2 regions of the Neisseria sp. HMSC03D10 genome follow, and region 1 is predicted to be linked to the other one. Evidence: riboswitches for the same ligand, from Rfam matches in the RefSeq annotation. Region 1 holds a riboswitch; the other holds the start of a gene.
What was found. A riboswitch is a leader RNA that binds a small molecule or an ion and turns the genes downstream of it on or off. The one in region 1 is predicted to bind thiamine pyrophosphate.
Positions count from the first base shown of each region.

Region 2: it holds a riboswitch for thiamine pyrophosphate, as region 1 does, so the genes downstream of both, HMPREF3066_RS00205 (FAD-dependent oxidoreductase) here and thiC (phosphomethylpyrimidine synthase ThiC) in region 1, are expected to answer to the same signal.

Region 1 covers NZ_KV789531.1:10,971-20,849, reverse strand. Annotated here, with positions in the region: partial or broken gene HMPREF3066_RS05360 (IS30 family transposase) at 1-784, opposite strand, end outside; gene thiC (phosphomethylpyrimidine synthase ThiC) at 883-2,784, opposite strand; TPP riboswitch at 2,877-2,976, opposite strand; gene HMPREF3066_RS05350 (cytochrome-c peroxidase) at 3,192-4,358, opposite strand; gene HMPREF3066_RS05345 (NAD(P)H-dependent glycerol-3-phosphate dehydrogenase) at 4,707-5,696, shown strand; gene HMPREF3066_RS05340 (bZIP transcription factor domain protein) at 5,838-6,161, shown strand; gene HMPREF3066_RS05335 (cell division protein ZapA) at 6,171-6,473, shown strand; RNA gene ssrS (6S RNA) at 6,481-6,660, shown strand; gene rplM (50S ribosomal protein L13) at 6,921-7,352, shown strand; gene rpsI (30S ribosomal protein S9) at 7,362-7,754, shown strand; gene HMPREF3066_RS05315 (YchJ family protein) at 8,596-9,063, opposite strand; gene HMPREF3066_RS05310 (monovalent cation:proton antiporter family protein) at 9,317-9,879, shown strand, end outside.
Region 2 covers NZ_KV789476.1:29,440-36,713, forward strand. Annotated here, with positions in the region: gene rpsD (30S ribosomal protein S4) at 1-43, shown strand, start outside; gene HMPREF3066_RS00195 (DNA-directed RNA polymerase subunit alpha) at 69-1,055, shown strand; gene rplQ (50S ribosomal protein L17) at 1,080-1,457, shown strand; TPP riboswitch at 1,768-1,877, shown strand; gene HMPREF3066_RS00205 (FAD-dependent oxidoreductase) at 1,985-3,079, shown strand; gene HMPREF3066_RS00210 (methyltransferase family protein) at 3,131-3,589, shown strand; gene HMPREF3066_RS00215 (nuclease-related domain-containing protein) at 3,733-4,380, shown strand; gene thiE (thiamine phosphate synthase) at 4,397-5,014, shown strand; gene HMPREF3066_RS00225 (zinc-binding alcohol dehydrogenase family protein) at 5,130-6,149, opposite strand; gene HMPREF3066_RS00230 (winged helix-turn-helix transcriptional regulator) at 6,254-6,607, shown strand; gene thiS (sulfur carrier protein ThiS) at 6,638-6,832, shown strand; gene HMPREF3066_RS00240 (thiazole synthase) at 6,917-7,274, shown strand, end outside.

The DNA of each region.
Region 1 (9,879 bases):
GTCCTTTTTCCCAAGAATGGTAAGGGCGGCAAAAATAAGTCTCCGCTTTCAATGCTTTGGCTATTTTGGTGTGTTGGTAAAATTCTTTGCCGTTATCCATGGTTATGGTGTGCACTCTGGCTTTATGTGCCTTTAATACCCTAATGGCTGCTAGGGTAGTGTCTTCGGCTTTTAAGTTCTTTAATTTGCAGATGATGGTGTAGCGGGTAGTGCGTTCGACCAAGGTCAATAATGCGCTTTTCTGTCCTTTGCCGACGATGGTGTCGGCCTCCCAATCGCCGATGCGGGTTTTCTGGTCGACGATAGCAGGTCGGTTTTCTATGCCGACGCGGTCGGGCACTTTGCCTCTGGTCCATGTGCTGCCGTAGCGTTTGCGGTAGGGTTTGCTGCATATTCTGAGATGTTGCCACAAGGTGCCGCCGTTACTTTTGTCTTGGCGGAGGTAGCGGTAAATGGTGCTGTGGTGGAGCGTAATTTGGTGGTGTTTATGCAGGTAGGCACATACCTGTTCGGGACTGAGTTTGCGGCGGATAAGGGTGTCGATGTGTTGAACCAGCTGCGAATCGAGTTTATAGGGTTGTCGCTTACGCTGTTTGATAGTCCGGCTTTGCCGCTGGGCTTTTTCGGCGCTGTATTGCTGCCCTTGGGTGCGGTGCCGTCTGATTTCGCGGCTAATGGTGCTTTTGTGGCGGTTAAGCTGTTTGGCGATTTCGGCGATGGTGCAGTGGCGGGACAGGTATTGGATATGGTATCGTTCGTCTTGGGTCAGTTGTGTGTAGCTCATGGCAATCTTTCTTGCAGGAAAGGCCGTATGCTACCGCATACTGGCCTTTTTCTGTTATGGAAAGTTGCACTTCAAATGCGAATCCGCCGACCTTTTTATCAACTGTAAATCTCAGCCCCTTTCTTTACAAACTCGACCGCTTTTTCTTCCATGCCCTGCCGCTGGGCTTTTTGCTTATCGGCGTAGTCGCGTACTTCCTGCGTGATTTTCATCGAGCAGAATTTGGGGCCGCACATTGAGCAGAAGTGGGCGATTTTTGCGCCTTCGGCGGGCAAGGTTTCGTCGTGGAAGCTTTCGGCGCGTTCGGGGTCGAGGCTGAGGCGGAATTGGTCGCGCCAGCGGAATTCGAAACGCGCCTTGCTCAGGGCGTTGTCGCGCAACTGCGCACCCGGCCAGCCTTTGGCGAGGTCGGCGGCGTGGGCGGCGAGTTTGTAGGTGATGATGCCGGTGCGCACGTCTTCTTTGTCGGGCAGGCCGAGATGCTCTTTCGGGGTAACGTAGCAGAGCATGGCTGTGCCGTACCAGCCGATATTGGTCGCGCCTATGCCCGAAGTGATGTGGTCGTAGCCGGGGGCGATGTCGGTAACGAGCGGGCCGAGTGTGTAGAAAGGCGCTTCAAAGCAGTGTTGCAGCTCTTCGGTCATGTTTTCTTTGACGCGTTGCAGCGGCACATGGCCGGGGCCTTCGATCATGACTTGTACGTCGTGTTCCCACGCTTTGCCGGTCAATTCGCCCAAGGTGTGCAATTCAGCGAACTGCGCTTCGTCGTTGGCATCGGCAATGCAGCCGGGGCGCAGGCCGTCGCCGAGGCTGAACGACACGTCGTAGGCTTTCATGATTTCGCAGATTTCGTCGAAATGCGTGTAGAGGAAGTTTTCCTGATGGTGGGCGAGGCACCATTTCGCCATGATGGAGCCGCCGCGCGATACGATGCCGGTGAGGCGGTTGGCGGTCATCGGCACATAGCGCAGCAACACGCCCGCGTGTATGGTGAAATAGTCCACGCCTTGTTCCGCCTGCTCGATTAAGGTGTCGCGGAACAAATCCCAAGTCAAATCTTCGGCAATGCCGCCGGTTTTTTCCAAAGCCTGATAGATGGGCACGGTGCCGATGGGGACGGGCGCGTTGCGGATAATCCATTCGCGCGTCTCGTGGATATGCGCGCCGGTGGATAAATCCATAATCGTGTCCGCGCCCCAACGCAGCGACCACACCATTTTTTCGACTTCTTCGGTCAGGCTGGAGGTTACGGCGGAGTTGCCCAAGTTGCCGTTGATTTTGACGCGGAAGTTGCGGCCGATAATCATCGGTTCGAGTTCGGGGTGGTTGATGTTGGCGGGGATAATCGCGCGTCCGGCAGCGATTTCTTGGCGCACGAATTCGGGGGTGATTTGGTCGGGGTGGGTCGGGATGTTTGCGCCGAAACTTTGCCCTGCGTGCTGTTTCAAGAGCTTGGCATATTCGGGCCGTCTGAAAAGTTCGTCCAGCTTCATGCGTTCGCGTATGGCGGCAAACTCCATTTCGGGCGTGATGATGCCGCGGCGCGCATAGTGGAGCTGGGTTACGTTGCTGCCGCTTTTCGCACGGCGCGGGCGGGTGATTTGGTTGAAACGCAGATGGGCGGTTTGCGGGTCATGCGCGCGTTCGATGCCGTATTCGCTGGAAAGCTTGGGCAGGATTTCGGTATCGCCGCGTTCGTCTAGCCATGCGGTGCGGATGTGCGGCAGACCTTGTTTCAGGTCGATGTGTGCCGCCGGATCGCCGTACACGCCACTAGTGTCATAGACGGGAATCGGCGGGTTGGCTTCCGTGCCTTGCGCCGTGTATGTGTCGTCCTGACGGATTTCGCGCAAAGGCACGCGGATGTCGTCGCGGCTGCCTTGCAGATACACGCGCTCCGAGTTCGGATATTTGAAGCGGATGCCGATGTCTTCGCTCAAGTCGGCAAGTTCGCGCGCTTCGTTGCCGGAAGTTTTGGCGGTTTTCTTTGGCGTAGTCATAAAAAATGCTCCTGTTTTCTCGTTTGAAAAGAAGAAACAGGAGCGTTTTGCTTTTTCAGACGACCTCAATATCAAAAAAGGCCGTCTGAAAGACAGAATCCGTGAAAACTCCCCACGCAGGTATTATCCCGATCGGGTGTAAAGGGTATTTCTCAGCCGCCAGAACATCAGGCAGCACCCCTGTTTCGTACAAGGAAGGATTATAAACCACGATTGGGGTTTGTTGGAAATCTTAACAGGGCTGACATCGGTATTTTAAGGAATGAATGGCTTGAATATCGAGGGGTTAGCTATATTGCGTTTCCATAAATTGAAACGTCGTCTGAAAAGCAGGACAACTTTTTTCAGACGACGTTTGGTACGGCACAAATTTAGGATAACGGGTTCCGTTACCCTAAATCTACGGCTTATTTGTTGTTCGGATGGGATTCCATCGGTGCAGACAAAGGCAGTTCGGGCATGGTGCGGGCAGTGTCGGAAACATTGCCGGACAGTGTTTTCAGGAAGGCAACGATGTTGTCGGTGTCTTCTTTCGATAAGTCTTTGCCCAGTTGCGCTTTACCCATGATGGTAACGGCTTTGTCCAATTCCCAAACGCTGCCGTTGTGGAAATATGGATAAGTTTTGGCGACGTTACGCAAGCCTGGGACGCGGAAGAAGAATTCGTCTTCGGCTTTTTTGGTTACGTCGGCACGGCCTTTGTCGTGTTTCGGATCTTCGATGAATTTCCAGTACGGGCCTTCAACCAAACCGAATTTTTGGAAGGTTGCGCCGCCGAGGTTGACGCCGCTGTGGCAGGCGATACAGCCGTTGTCCATAAAGGCGCGCACGCCTTTGCGCTCTTGTTCGTTCAGAGCGTTAACGTTGCCTTTGAGGTAGTCATCCCATTTGGTCGGCGTCAACAGGGTGCGTTCGAATGCGCCCAGTGCGGTGGTGATATTTTTGAAGGAAACTGCGCCGTCTTCGGGGAAGGCGGTTTTAAACAGTTCTTGATATTCGGGGATTTTGGCGATTTTGGCAGCGGCTGCTTCTTGCGAGTCGTTTGCCATTTCCACAGGGTTCACCAACGGTCCGCCGGCTTGTTCTTCAACGTCAGCCGCACGGCCGTCCCAGAACTGCATACCGAGCAGGGCGGCGTTTAACGCGGTCGGGGAGTTGCGTCCGCCGAACTGTCCTTTGTGGCCTTGGCTGGTCGGCAGGTTGTCCACGCCTGCGGTGGCAAGGTTGTGGCAGGAGTTGCAGCTTACGGTGTTGCCTTTGGAGAGGCGCGGCTCATACCATAATTGATGGCCGAGTTTGACCTGTTCTTCGGTAAACGGGCGCAGTTTCTGCATTTCTTCGGCACTCGGCAGCGGTTTGAAGATGCCTTGTGCGCGTTTGAGCAATTCTTGGTCTTCAGGTGAAGCATTGCTGTCGGCAACGGCGGCTTGGGACGCTGCTGAGGCAGCTGAAGCTGCGTTAGGGGTCGTCTGAACAGCAGAGGCTTCGGTCGGTGCGGAAGCAGGTTTTTGTTCCTTGCTTTCCTGTCCGCCACAGGCGGCCAATGCGGATAAAACAGCAAGCGACAGGAGCAGTCAGGTGTTGTGGTGGTTCATGGCGTGTTCCTTTTTGTAGTGGATATTATTATGAGTAAGCACCGTTTCCGTTGATTGCCGTGATGAATGGCGGGCGAAAATGGGGAATGGCATTCCGCTTTGTTTGCGTCCGTTTGATATGTCCGGCTTTTTTGTCCGCGAAGTATAAACAGCGGGCGTGGTTTGCCCTTTGCGGTAAATCAATATTGGATTTTCAATAGAAATAAACAATATATGTGATAGCTTCTGCATTTTCATGCGGTTTTCATGTTGGATAGGCCTCTATCGCTTGCACTGCCAAGCCGATTGGTTTAAATTAAACGACAATTTACCGTTGGAAGACACACAATGAAAATTACCGTCATCGGCGCAGGTTCTTGGGGTACAGCCCTTGCCCTGCACTTTGCCAGCCACGGCAACGAAGTCGCCCTTTGGACACGCAATCCCGAACAAGTCCGTACATTGCAGGCAGAACGTGAAAACAAACGCGGTCTGCCCGGTTTCCCTTTCCCTGAATCCTTAACCGTTTATGCCGATTTGGGTGATGCGCTCAAAGACAGCGGGCTCGTTCTTGTCGTAACTTCTGTCGCAGGTTTGAGAAGCAGCGCGGAACTCCTCAAACAACACAATGCCGACCATATTCCTGTCCTTGCTGCCTGCAAAGGCTTTGAACAAGACACAGGGCTGTTGACCTTCCAAGTATTGAAAGAAGTATTGCCTGAGAACAAAAAAATCGGCGTGCTGTCAGGTCCGAGCTTTGCCCAAGAACTCGCCAAACAACTGCCTTGCGCTGTGGTTGTCGCCTCAGAAAATCAAGAATGGATTGAGGAATTGGTGCCGCAACTCAACACCAACGTAATGCGCCTTTACGGCAGTACGGACGTTATCGGCGTGGCTGTCGGCGGTGCCGTCAAAAACGTTATGGCAATCGCCACCGGTCTTTCCGACGGTCTCGAATACGGACTCAATGCGCGTGCGGCACTGGTGACGCGCGGTCTCGCCGAAATTACCCGTCTTGCCATGGCCATGGGTGCGCAGCCCAAAACCATGATGGGGCTTGCCGGCATCGGCGACCTTATCCTGACCTGTACCGGCGCGCTTTCGCGCAACCGCCGTGTCGGTTTGGGTTTGGCAGAAGGAAAAGAACTGCATCAAGTGTTGGTGGAAATCGGCCATGTTTCCGAGGGCGTCAGCACCATCGAAGAAGTGTTTAACACCGCTGTGAAATACCAAATCGATATGCCCATTACCCAAACCCTGCTGCAACTCATCCGCAAGGAAATGACCCCGCAGCAAGTTGCAGAAAGACTCATGGAGCGCAGCGCGCGCTTTGAATAAGACCGAACGACAAAGGTCGTCTGAAAACATCAAGCCAAAAAGTTTCAGACGACCTCAACATTCGGCAGCGATTGACATTCCTGCATCATCATCCTAATATCCTGACCGCCTGCCACCATGCGGCAATACGGAAGCCTATACATGAATCAATCACTCGACACCTTGGAAGTCAGCGTTTACCAGCTGGCCCAAAAATTTGAAACCCTTGTTGGTGAAAACCGCCGCCTTAACGAAGAAATCGACCGCCTCAAGCTTGAGCATGAACAACAAAAGCGCGAACATGAAGCTGCCGTTGACGAATTGAGCGAAGCGCTGCTCGTACAAGTCGGCAAACTCAAAGAAGACCTACAAGGCAAAATCGACAACCTTACCGCCGAAAAAGAACAATACCGCAGCGCATTAGAGCAGACTGCAGAAAAAATCCGCCGGCTCATTGCCCGCCTGCCGCAAGAAACGCAATCATAAGGACACGCCATGAGTATCGAACAAGTCAGCCTCGACATCATGAATGTCAATTTCACCATCAACACCCCGAGCGAAGAAAAAGATACCCTGCTCCAAGCTGTTGATATGCTCAACAAAAAAAGTGCCGCCATCAAAGAGAGCGGACGCATTGTCGGCAGCGATAAAATCGCCATTATGACCGCGCTCAACGTCGTCCACGACCTCCTTAAAATTACACTCAAAGACGATTTGGCAATAGGTGAATTTGAGCGTAAAATAACCGACATGAACAACGCTTGCCAAAAAGCTTTGGCGCGGTTGGAACAAAACTGATTTTTCTTTTTCCCTGCGGTGTCCGCGAAGGCATATATTCCTTTGAACCAATAAGTTCGCTTAAGGTTGCCGGGAGTTGCAGTGGGCGCGAGCGTCTATCCTTAGATGCACCCGAAACTGCCCGGGGTGACCGCCTTGTCAACAAGGTTCAAGCGGATTCAGCCAAAACGGCTCTCGCGGGGATTCCCATATCAAGCCATGCCCGATTGCGGCATGGCTTTCATTTATCATCGGCTTCGACGTCGTCTGAAAAACCAAACGTAAAATCAAAAAACATATCCCGATATTTTGAATCAACAGCAATGTTTTCCAACCTAAAAACAACATTTCCCAATGCATAAAAACGCCATCATAGAAAAAACACTTTCAGACGACCCCAATCCGATTGACAAAAGCCAATCCCATCTTTAAAATTCACAACTTTCTATATCTATCTGGATTTCCACTATGAAAACCTTTTCAGCGAAACCCCACGAGGTGAAGCGCGAATGGTTCGTTATCGACGCCCAAGACAAAGTTCTGGGTCGCGTTGCAGCCGAAGTCGCACACCGTCTGCGTGGCAAGCACAAACCTGAATACACCCCCCACGTTGACACCGGCGACTACATCATCGTCATCAACGCGGACAAACTGCGTGTAACCGGTGCCAAATTCGAAGACAAAAAATACTTCCGTCACTCCGGCTTCCCCGGCGGTATCTACGAGCGTACTTTCCGCGAAATGCAAGAGCAATTCCCGGGTCGCGCTTTGGAACAAGCCGTAAAAGGCATGTTGCCTAAAGGCCCATTGGGTTACGCCATGATCAAAAAACTGAAAGTGTACGCTGGTGCAGAACACGCCCATGCCGCACAACAACCCAAAGTTTTGGAATTGAAATAAGGACACGACATGAACGGTAAATACTACTACGGCACAGGCCGCCGCAAAAGTTCAGTGGCTCGTGTATTCCTGACTAAAGGTACCGGCCAAATCATCGTTAACGGTCGTCCCGTTGACGAATTCTTCGCCCGCGAAACCAGCCGCATGGTTGTTCGCCAACCTTTGGTCCTGACTGAAAACGCTGAAGCGTTTGACATCAAAGTCAACGTTATCGGCGGCGGTGAAACCGGTCAATCCGGCGCTATCCGCCACGGCATTACCCGCGCCCTGATCGACTTCGACGCTGCGCTGAAACCTGCCTTGTCTCAAGCCGGTTTCGTGACTCGCGATGCCCGTGAAGTTGAACGTAAAAAACCGGGTCTGCGCAAAGCACGCCGCGCAAAACAATTCTCCAAACGTTAATTCGTTTTTGGAATCTCAAAAAGCCCTGCAATGCAGGGCTTTTTTATGGGCTAATTCATGTAAATATTAAAAGAATAATGAGCGTTTTTCTAAAAAGTTTGATTTTAACAAATAGGATGGTTCTATTTTTTAGGGACAGATATTAGGAGTATTTTAGGAGTGTTTGTAATACTAATCTATTTTTAACTCTATGAATTCTCATTGGTATCAAAATAATGATGAATTATAGTGGATTAACCTTTAAACCAGTACGGCGTTGCCTCGCCTTGCCGTACTATCTGTACTGTCTGCGGCTTCGTCGCCTTGTCCTAATTTAAATTTAATCCACTATAACTCTTCATTTTAAGGCTTTGGGATAAGACATTTTTGGTTTAAGGGGGGGTATATACTTTTCCTGTTAATAGTGTATGGATGGAGCTCCAAGAAAATCTTTACTTCTAAAGTTTGATTTTGAGAGGTGATGTAATATGGAAATACTTCTCAGATGATTGTTCTAGTGAGGTGTTGCAAAATAACCAATACAAATAATGGCAAAATATACCGCTTATCTTAATAAACTAACGTTTATCTTAAATTCTGCGCAATATATTCAAAATATTTCACTTCTTAACGACATTTAATACTAAAAATAGTAGAATCCAAATTGCTGAAACACACCGCTCTTTTATCCCTTTTGGGCGGTGCAGCAAGTAAGACGTTTTCCCGCAATGTATTGGCCATTCATACTTCTCCCTTGGTATGAATGGTTTTTTTTATCTAAGTTTTTTTATGTTGCCTTATGAAGATGAAAAGGTTGTCTGAAATATGTTTTTCAGACGACCTTTGTGATTTTGATTCTGCCTTATTTGAAAAATTGTCCGCAGCATGCCTTGAATTTTTTTCCTGAACCGCAGATGCAGGCTTGCTTCATTGTCGGGAGTGGAGCGGTTGGATCAATAAAGTACCAGTATCCGTCAATATTGACGAATGTAGATAGTTCATGATGATATGCCGTTTCAGCTCCATCTTGAAAATGGGCATTAAATTCAACTTGCGCGTGGCGTTTGCCGATGAGGGTATGGTGGATTACTTCTAATCCTAGCCAAAGGGTTTCTCGGCTCCATTGCTGTATTTCTTCTTGATTCAGCAGATTTTGCTGGGAGGGAATTGTGGTGGCAACGATATAATCAATATTATGTAACACATAGGCACTGTATCTTGAGCGCATCAGTTTTTCGGCAGTCTGCGGATGAGTTTGATGGGTATGGAAGGGGTGGCAGCATTCAGCGTAGGGGAGGGAAGAAGAACATGGACAAGGGGTAGGGGGCATGGAGGATGTCCTATTAAGGTTTGCTTTGTTGAGGGAATAAAAGTTACTCTAGTAAGTCGTCTGAGACAAAAATATTTGAAATGTTCATTTATTCGGTATTATTTGTTTTATAGGAACATTATTTTACAAGGTTTTTTGATACAATACCTTAGCCCCGTCCCGACAATGCCGGAATGCTATTCCGCGTCCGCTCGGACGGCCTGCCATAAATAAAACAGTTATTTCCCAGCCAAACATCAAGGCCGCCCGCTCTATGCACGAAACTTTTTCCCTCGCACCCATCGTTATCGTCCTCCTCGTTTCCGTCATTACGGTGATTTATTGCCGTAAATTCAACATTCCTTCCATGCTCGGTTATCTTTTGGTTGGTTTTATCGCCGGTCCGGGTATGTTGAAGCTGATTCCGCAAGGCCATGCGACTGATTATCTGGGCGAAATCGGTATCGTATTCCTGATGTTCAGTATCGGTCTCGAATTCTCCCTACCCAAGCTCAAAGCTATGCGCCGCTTGGTGTTCGGTTTGGGTGGTTTGCAGGTCATTGTGACCATGTTGTCGATTATCGGCATTTTGATGTTGATGGGCGTCAGCTTTAATTGGGCGTTTGCCGCAGCCGGGGCGATGACCATGTCGTCCACGGCAATCGTCAGCCGCATCCTGTCCGAAAAAACCGAATTGGGACAGCCGCACGGTCAAATGGCGATGGGCGTCTTGTTGATGCAGGATATTGCCGTCGTACCGCTGATGATCCTGATCCCTGCATTGGGGGGAAATGGCGAAGAAGGCAGCCTGTGGGCGGCGCTTGGTCTTGCCGGATT
Region 2 (7,274 bases), on a different contig from region 1:
CGATATTAATGAACAGCTGGTGGTAGAATTCTACTCTAAATAACGCTAGCTCAGTGAGGGACAGTTAAATGCAAAATAGCACAACCGAATTTTTGAAACCTCGTCAAATTGATGTCGATACTTTATCTACAACTCGTGCAAAAGTATCCATGCAGCCGTTTGAGCGCGGTTTTGGTCATACTTTAGGTAATGCTTTGCGTCGTATCTTACTGTCATCCATGAATGGTTTTGCTCCTACTGAAGTGGCCATTTCCGGTGTGTTGCACGAATACTCTACTGTTGATGGCGTTCAAGAAGATGTTGTCGATATTTTGTTGAATGTCAAAGGTATTGTATTTAAGCTGCATGGGCGTGGCCAAGTTCAGTTAACTTTGAGAAAGTCAGGGGCCGGTGTAGTAATTGCCGGCGATATCGAATTGCCACATGATGTGGAAATTTTAAATCCTGAGCATATTATTTGTCATTTGGCCGAGAATGGTCAAATTGAGATGGAAATCAAAGTTGAGCAGGGACGTGGTTATCAATCTGTTTCCGGTCGTCGTGTTGTGCGCGATGAAAACCGCCAGATTGGTGCAATTCAGTTGGATGCGAGCTTTTCGCCCATCAGTCGTGTTAGCTTTGAAGTTGAACCTGCACGCGTAGAGCAGCGTACGGATTTAGATAAATTGGTTTTGGATATTGAAACTGATGGTTCTATTGATCCTGAAGAAGCTGTACGTAGTGCTGCTCGTATTTTAATTGATCAAATGTCTATCTTTGCTGATTTGCAAGGTACTCCAGTAGAAGAAGTTGAAGAAAAAGCTCCTCCTATTGACCCTATCCTGCTGCGTCCGGTAGATGATTTGGAATTAACTGTACGTTCAGCTAATTGTCTGAAAGCTGAAGATATTTATTATATCGGCGATTTGATTCAACGTACTGAAACAGAGCTTCTTAAAACTCCGAATTTGGGTCGTAAATCTTTGAATGAAATCAAAGAAGTGTTGGCATCTAAAGGCTTGACACTAGGTTCCAAATTGGAAGCTTGGCCGCCTGTAGGCTTAGAAAAGCCGTAAGTTTGAAGATTAAAGGATAATGACATGCGTCATCGTAATGGTAACCGCAAATTAAACCGTACAAGCAGCCATCGTGCTGCAATGCTGCGTAATATGGCGAACTCATTGTTGGCTCACGAGACTATTGTGACAACTTTGCCTAAAGCTAAAGAATTGCGCCGCGTAGTAGAACCCTTGATTACATTGGGTAAAAAACCTTCCTTGGCAAACCGTCGTTTGGCATTTGACCGCACTCGTGATCGTGATGTTGTGGTTAAATTGTTTGATGAATTGGGTCCTCGCTTTGCTACCCGAAATGGTGGCTATGTTCGTGTGCTGAAGTATGGTTTCCGAAAAGGCGATAATGCCCCATTAGCACTCGTTGAATTAGTTGATAAAGCTGCTAATACAGTTAGCGAATAATTGCTTTAAAATTAAGTGTCATCCGCATTGCGGATGACATTTTTTTATTGGTAAATCAATATTTTGAATTGCACACTATAAACTATATTTTAGATTAGGCAGTTAGGTAATTATCTATTTGTCGTTATTTGTTTGTATTTAATGTTTCCATTTTGTGTTTTGGAACAAATTCCTTTAATAGTGCGTTTCATTTGGATTAAGTGCCAAGATTGATTTGGAAAAATTATCCCTTTTAAAGTATTTTGTCTCATGAAAATTTGTATTTTCAGACAATCTTTTGCCAAAATAAATAAATCTGTATAAACTTCATATTTTCTTGTCGGAGTGCTGCTTGTTCCTGCAAACAGCTGAGACCGCGCCAGCGGAATCCGTAGAACCTGTCGGGGTAATGCCTGCGTAGGAAACAAGCTGTCAAACGCCTTTTCAGGCTTCCGTTCCCTTTCTCGCATTTCCCGCCATTCGGTGGATTCCGCTTCCGTCTTGTCTTTCGTCTTCCCGACTGCCCAAACACTGCAAAGGAATCCACCATGCCCCGTATCGCCATTCTCGGCGGCGGCCTCTGCGGCCGTCTGACTGCTTTACAACTTGCAGAACAAGGTTTATCCATTGCCCTCTTTGACAAGGGCGGGCGCAAAGGCGAACACGCCGCCGCTTATGTTGCCGCCGCCATGCTCGCGCCTGCTGCGGAAGCGGTCGAGGCTACGCCCGAAGTCATCAAACTGGGTAGGCAGAGCATTCCGCTGTGGCGCGACATACGAGGTCGTCTGAAAATGCCGACCATGATGCAGGAAAACGGCAGCCTGATTGTGTGGCACGGGCAGGACAAGCCATTATCCAGCGAGTTCGTCCGCCATCTCAAACGCGGCGGCGTAGCGGATGACGAAATCATCCGTTGGCGCGCCGACGACATCGCCAAACGCGAACCGCAACTCGGCGGACGTTTTTCAGACGGCATCTACCTGCCGACCGAAGGCCAGCTCGACGGACGACAGATGTTGTCTGCACTTGCCGACGCTTTGGACGGGCTGAACGTCCCTTGCCATTGGGAACACGAATGCGTCCCCGAAGACCTGCAAGCCCAATACGACTGGCTGATCGACTGCCGCGGCTACGGCGCAAAAACCGCGTGGAACCAATCCCCCGCACACACCAGCACCTTGCGCGGCATACGCGGCGAAGTGGCGCGGGTTTATACACCCGAAATCACGCTCAACCGCCCCGTACGCCTGCTCCATCCGCGTTACCCGCTCTACATCGCCCCGAAAGAAAACCACGTCTTCATTATCGGCGCGACCCAAATCGAAAGCGAAAGCCAAGCTCCCGCCAGCGTACGTTCCGGACTGGAACTCTTGTCCGCGCTCTATGCTGTCCACCCCGCCTTCGGCGAAGCCGACATCCTCGAAATCGCCACCGGCCTGCGCCCCACGCTCAACCACCACAACCCCGAAATCCGTTACAGCCGCGCCCGACGCCTGATTGAAATCAACGGCCTTTTCCGTCACGGCTTCATGATTTCCCCCGCCGTAACCGCCGCCGCCGTTAGATTGGCAGTGGCACTGTTTGACGGAAAAGACGCGCCCGAACGTGATGAAGAAAGCGGTTTGGCGTATATTGGAAAATAAGTTTGAGGTCGTCTGAAAACGTCGCGCCATCAGTTTTATAAAGGCAACAATATGAATTTAGAAACCAAAATTCCGCCGCCGGCGATATGTTTTATTTGTGCGTTGTTGATGTACATCTCTGCCCAAGTGTCGGCTTTGGCCGGCATACTGCCGCGCTTTCCTATATTGCTGTCGGTTGTTTTGATGGTATTTGGGACGGCGTTGGGCGTATTAGGTGTGTGGGCGTTTCGCCGTGTGCGCACGACCGTCAGCCCGCTCAACCCCGAACAAACCGAACACTTCGTTTCAGACGGCGTGTACCGTTTCAGCCGCAACCCGATGTATGCGGGTCTGGGCTGCTGGCTGGTCGCCTGGGCGGGCTATTTGGCGCACCCGCTGCCGTGGTTGTTTTTGGCTGCATTTGTTGCCTATATGACGCGTTTTCAAATCATGCCAGAAGAACGCGTTTTGGCGCAGAAATTCGGTGCAGAGTACGAGTCTTACTGTCGGCGCGTTCGCCGTTGGTTATAAAAGTGGAAGCTTCCCATCAAGTGTCATCCGTCTTCTACTTTACGGTATGAATGTGAATACTCGATGTTTTCAGACGACCCCATTAGATGGCTATACCAAGCTGCTCACCTTAACTTAAACAATAAAACAAAAAGGAAAACGTCATGATTGAACAAGCAATGGGAAACCTGTCAGGTATATTTTGGATTTTCCTGCTCGTCATTCCCCTGCTTTTTTTGAAAGCGCTGCTCCAAAATCCCAAAGTGAAAGGACGCATAGGCGAACGGGCAGTCCGTTCAGTAATCGGAAAAGATTTGGATGAAGAAACCTATATCGAATTTCACGATTTGATTATTCCATCCCGCAGCGGCACGACGCAAATCGACCATATTTATGTTTCGGCTTTTGGGATATTTGTCATAGAAACCAAGAATTACACAGGTTGGATTTTCGGCAGCGAGAAGCAATCGAAATGGACGCAAGTCGTCTATAAGCAGAAACACTACTTTCAAAATCCGTTGCGCCAAAATTACGCACACATCAAGGCATTATCCGAACTGCTGCAACTGCCGGAAGAAAAATTTCATTCGATGGTGGTTTTTCTCGGTGATTGTGAATTGAAAACGCAAATGCCGCCGAATGTCTGCCGTATCAGACAGGCAGCATCCTATATCAGACGTTTTCAGACGACCTTATTGCTGCCACAGGAAATAGAAGCGGCAACCGCCGTGCTGTCTTCAAACGAATACCAAGCCGATGACGAAAAACTGCGGGCGCATACCGAACGCCTGCAAGAACGTCATCAGCGATAACTTAAAAGGACACCCCATGACCTTCCCGCCCCTAAAATCCCCGCTCAAATTCTACGCTGTCGTTCCCACCGCCGATTGGGTGGAGCGCATGGTCAAAGCAGGTGCCGACACGGTGCAACTGCGCTGCAAAACCCTGCACGGCGATGAATTGAAACGCGAAATCGCCCGCTGCGTCGCCGCCTGTCAGGGCCGCCGCACGCAGCTTTTCATCAACGACCACTGGCGCGAGGCAATAGAAGCGGGCGCATACGGCGTGCATCTCGGACAGGAAGACATGGACACCGCCGACCTTGCCGCCATCGCCGCCGCTGGTTTGCGTTTGGGTTTAAGTACGCACTCCGTCGCCGAACTCGACCGCGCCCTGTCCGTACATCCCAGCTACGTCGCCAGCGGCGCGATTTTCCCGACCACAACCAAGCAAATGCCCACCGCCCCGCAAGGCTTGGACAAACTGCGCGAATATGTGAAACAGGCAGGCAGCACGCCCGTCGTCGCCATCGGCGGCATCGATTTAAACAACGCCCAAGCCGTCCTTGCCACCGGCGTTTCCTCACTCGCCGTCGTCCGCGCCGTTACCGAAGCGGAAAATCCCGAAGCGGTGGTTAAAGCTTTTCAGGCTTTGTGGGATGAATAAGGTCGTCTGAAAGCCAAATTTCAGACGACCTGCTCAATTAGGATATTCGATTGCCGTCATTTCGGATGCCATACAGGCAGAAGCGGGCATAACGGCGTAAAAATAATCGGCGGATTCAGTTGTCCCAGCCTTCCACCACCAGTTTGCCGACCATATCCCCGCGTTCCAGCATCTCATGTGCGCGGCGCAGGTTAGCAGCATTGATGCCGTGCAGGACTTGGGTGGCGGTCGGGCGGATGATGCCTTCATCCACCAGCCGCGCGGTTTCGGCCAGGATTTCGCCCTGCCGTTCGATGTCTGCCGTTTCGCGTAGCGGGCGGGTAAACATAAATTCCCAATGCAGCGACAGGCTTTTGCCTTTGAGCGGGTTCACGTCCAACGTTTCGGGGTCGTCAATCAGCGCGATTCTGCCTTGCGGGGCGATGAGTTCCACGATTTGCGGCAGATGGCGGTCGGTATGGTTAGTGGAAAAAACAAACGATGGCGCGCCGATATTTAACGCGGCAACCTGTTCCGCCATGTTTTCATGATGGTTGATGACGAAATCCGCCCCCAATTCCTTCACCCACGCGCGGCTTTCGGGGCGGGAGGCGGTGGCGATGACTTGAATGTCAGTCAGCTTTTTCAGAAACTGGATGGCAAGCGAGCCGACCCCACCTGCGCCGCCGATTAAAAGCAGCACATTTGCGCCGCCTGCCACGGGTTTGTTGACGTCCAAGCGGTCGAACAGCGTTTCCCATGCGGTAATCGCCGTCAGTGGCAGCGCGGCGACTTGGGCAAAATCCAGCGAACGCGGCTTTTTGGCGGCAATGCGCGCGTCCACCGCTTGTAATTGAGCGTTCGAACCTTGGCGGTTGATGGCGCCCGCGTAATACACTTCGTCGCCGACTTTGAAATTCCGCACTTCGCTACCGACCGCCTGAACAATGCCTGCCGCGTCGTAACCCAATACGCGGTACTGCCCTGCCGCAGGCGTATGCGCCGCCCGAACTTTCACATCGACAGGATTGACTGAAACCGCCTGCACGGCAACCAAAATATCGTGCGGCCGCAGTTCGGGTTCGGGCATTTCGATGTCGAGCAGGGCTTCAGGGTTGGAAACGGGCAAAGGGCGGGTGAAGCCGATGGCTTTCATGATGTTCTCCTGTTAGGTCGTCTGAAAGCGTGTATCATGCGCCTGAAGCACACCATTAACAAGAACGCACTTATTTTTCAGATAGTTACATAAAGGATACTGCCATGCCACGCACACCGCACCCAAGCTACGACTGCGCCGAAGGCTGCTCGGTGGAAGCCGCGCTTTCCGTTATCGGCGGCAAATGGAAAGGCACGATACTCTACCGCCTGCACACGGACGGCACGCTGCGCTTCAACCAAATCCGCCGCATCCTGCCCGATGTGTCGCAACGCACGCTGACCGCCCAACTGCGCGCATTGGAGGCCGACGGCATCATTTTGCGCACCGTGTATCCCGAAGTCCCGCCGCGCGTGGAATACCGCCTGACCGACTACGGCAAAACGCTTGCGCCCGTGCTGACGGCATTGAAGGAATGGGGCGACGGGTTCAAGCAAGAGCAGGCGCATCGCGAATAAAGAAACTTACCTACGAAATATCGAGAAACCATGAACATCATCTTAAACGGCGAACCCGCCGAACTTCACGGCACAACCGTTGCCGACCTTATCGCCCAAACCGCGCCGCAAAAGCCTTTTGCCGTCGCGGTGAATACCGGATTCGTCGCCAAAGGCGCGTATGCGGAAACGGTTTTGAACGAAAACGACAAAGTCGATATCGTGCGACCGGTGGTCGGCGGCTAGGCGGTTTTGCCTTTTCAGACGACCCCTGTCCCCAAAACAACGTTATAGTGGATTAAATTTAAATCAGGACAAAAGGAACCCATCATGCTCACCCTATACGGAGAAACTTTCCCTTCACGGCTGCTGCTCGGCACGGCGGCCTACCCGACCCCCGAAATCCTCAAACAATCCGTCCAAACCGCCCGACCCGCGATGATTACCGTCTCGCTGCGCCGCGCGGGAAGCGGCGGCGAGGCGCACGGTCAGGGGTTTTGGTCGCTTTTGGAAGAAATCGGTATCCCGGTGCTGCCGAACACCGCCGGCTGCCAAAGCGTGCAGGAAGCGGTAACGACGGCGCAGATGGCGCGCGAAGTGTTTGAAACCAATTGGATCAAACTCGAGCTCATCGGCGACGACGACACGTTGCAGCCCGACGTCTTCCAGCTCGTCGAAGCGGCAGAAA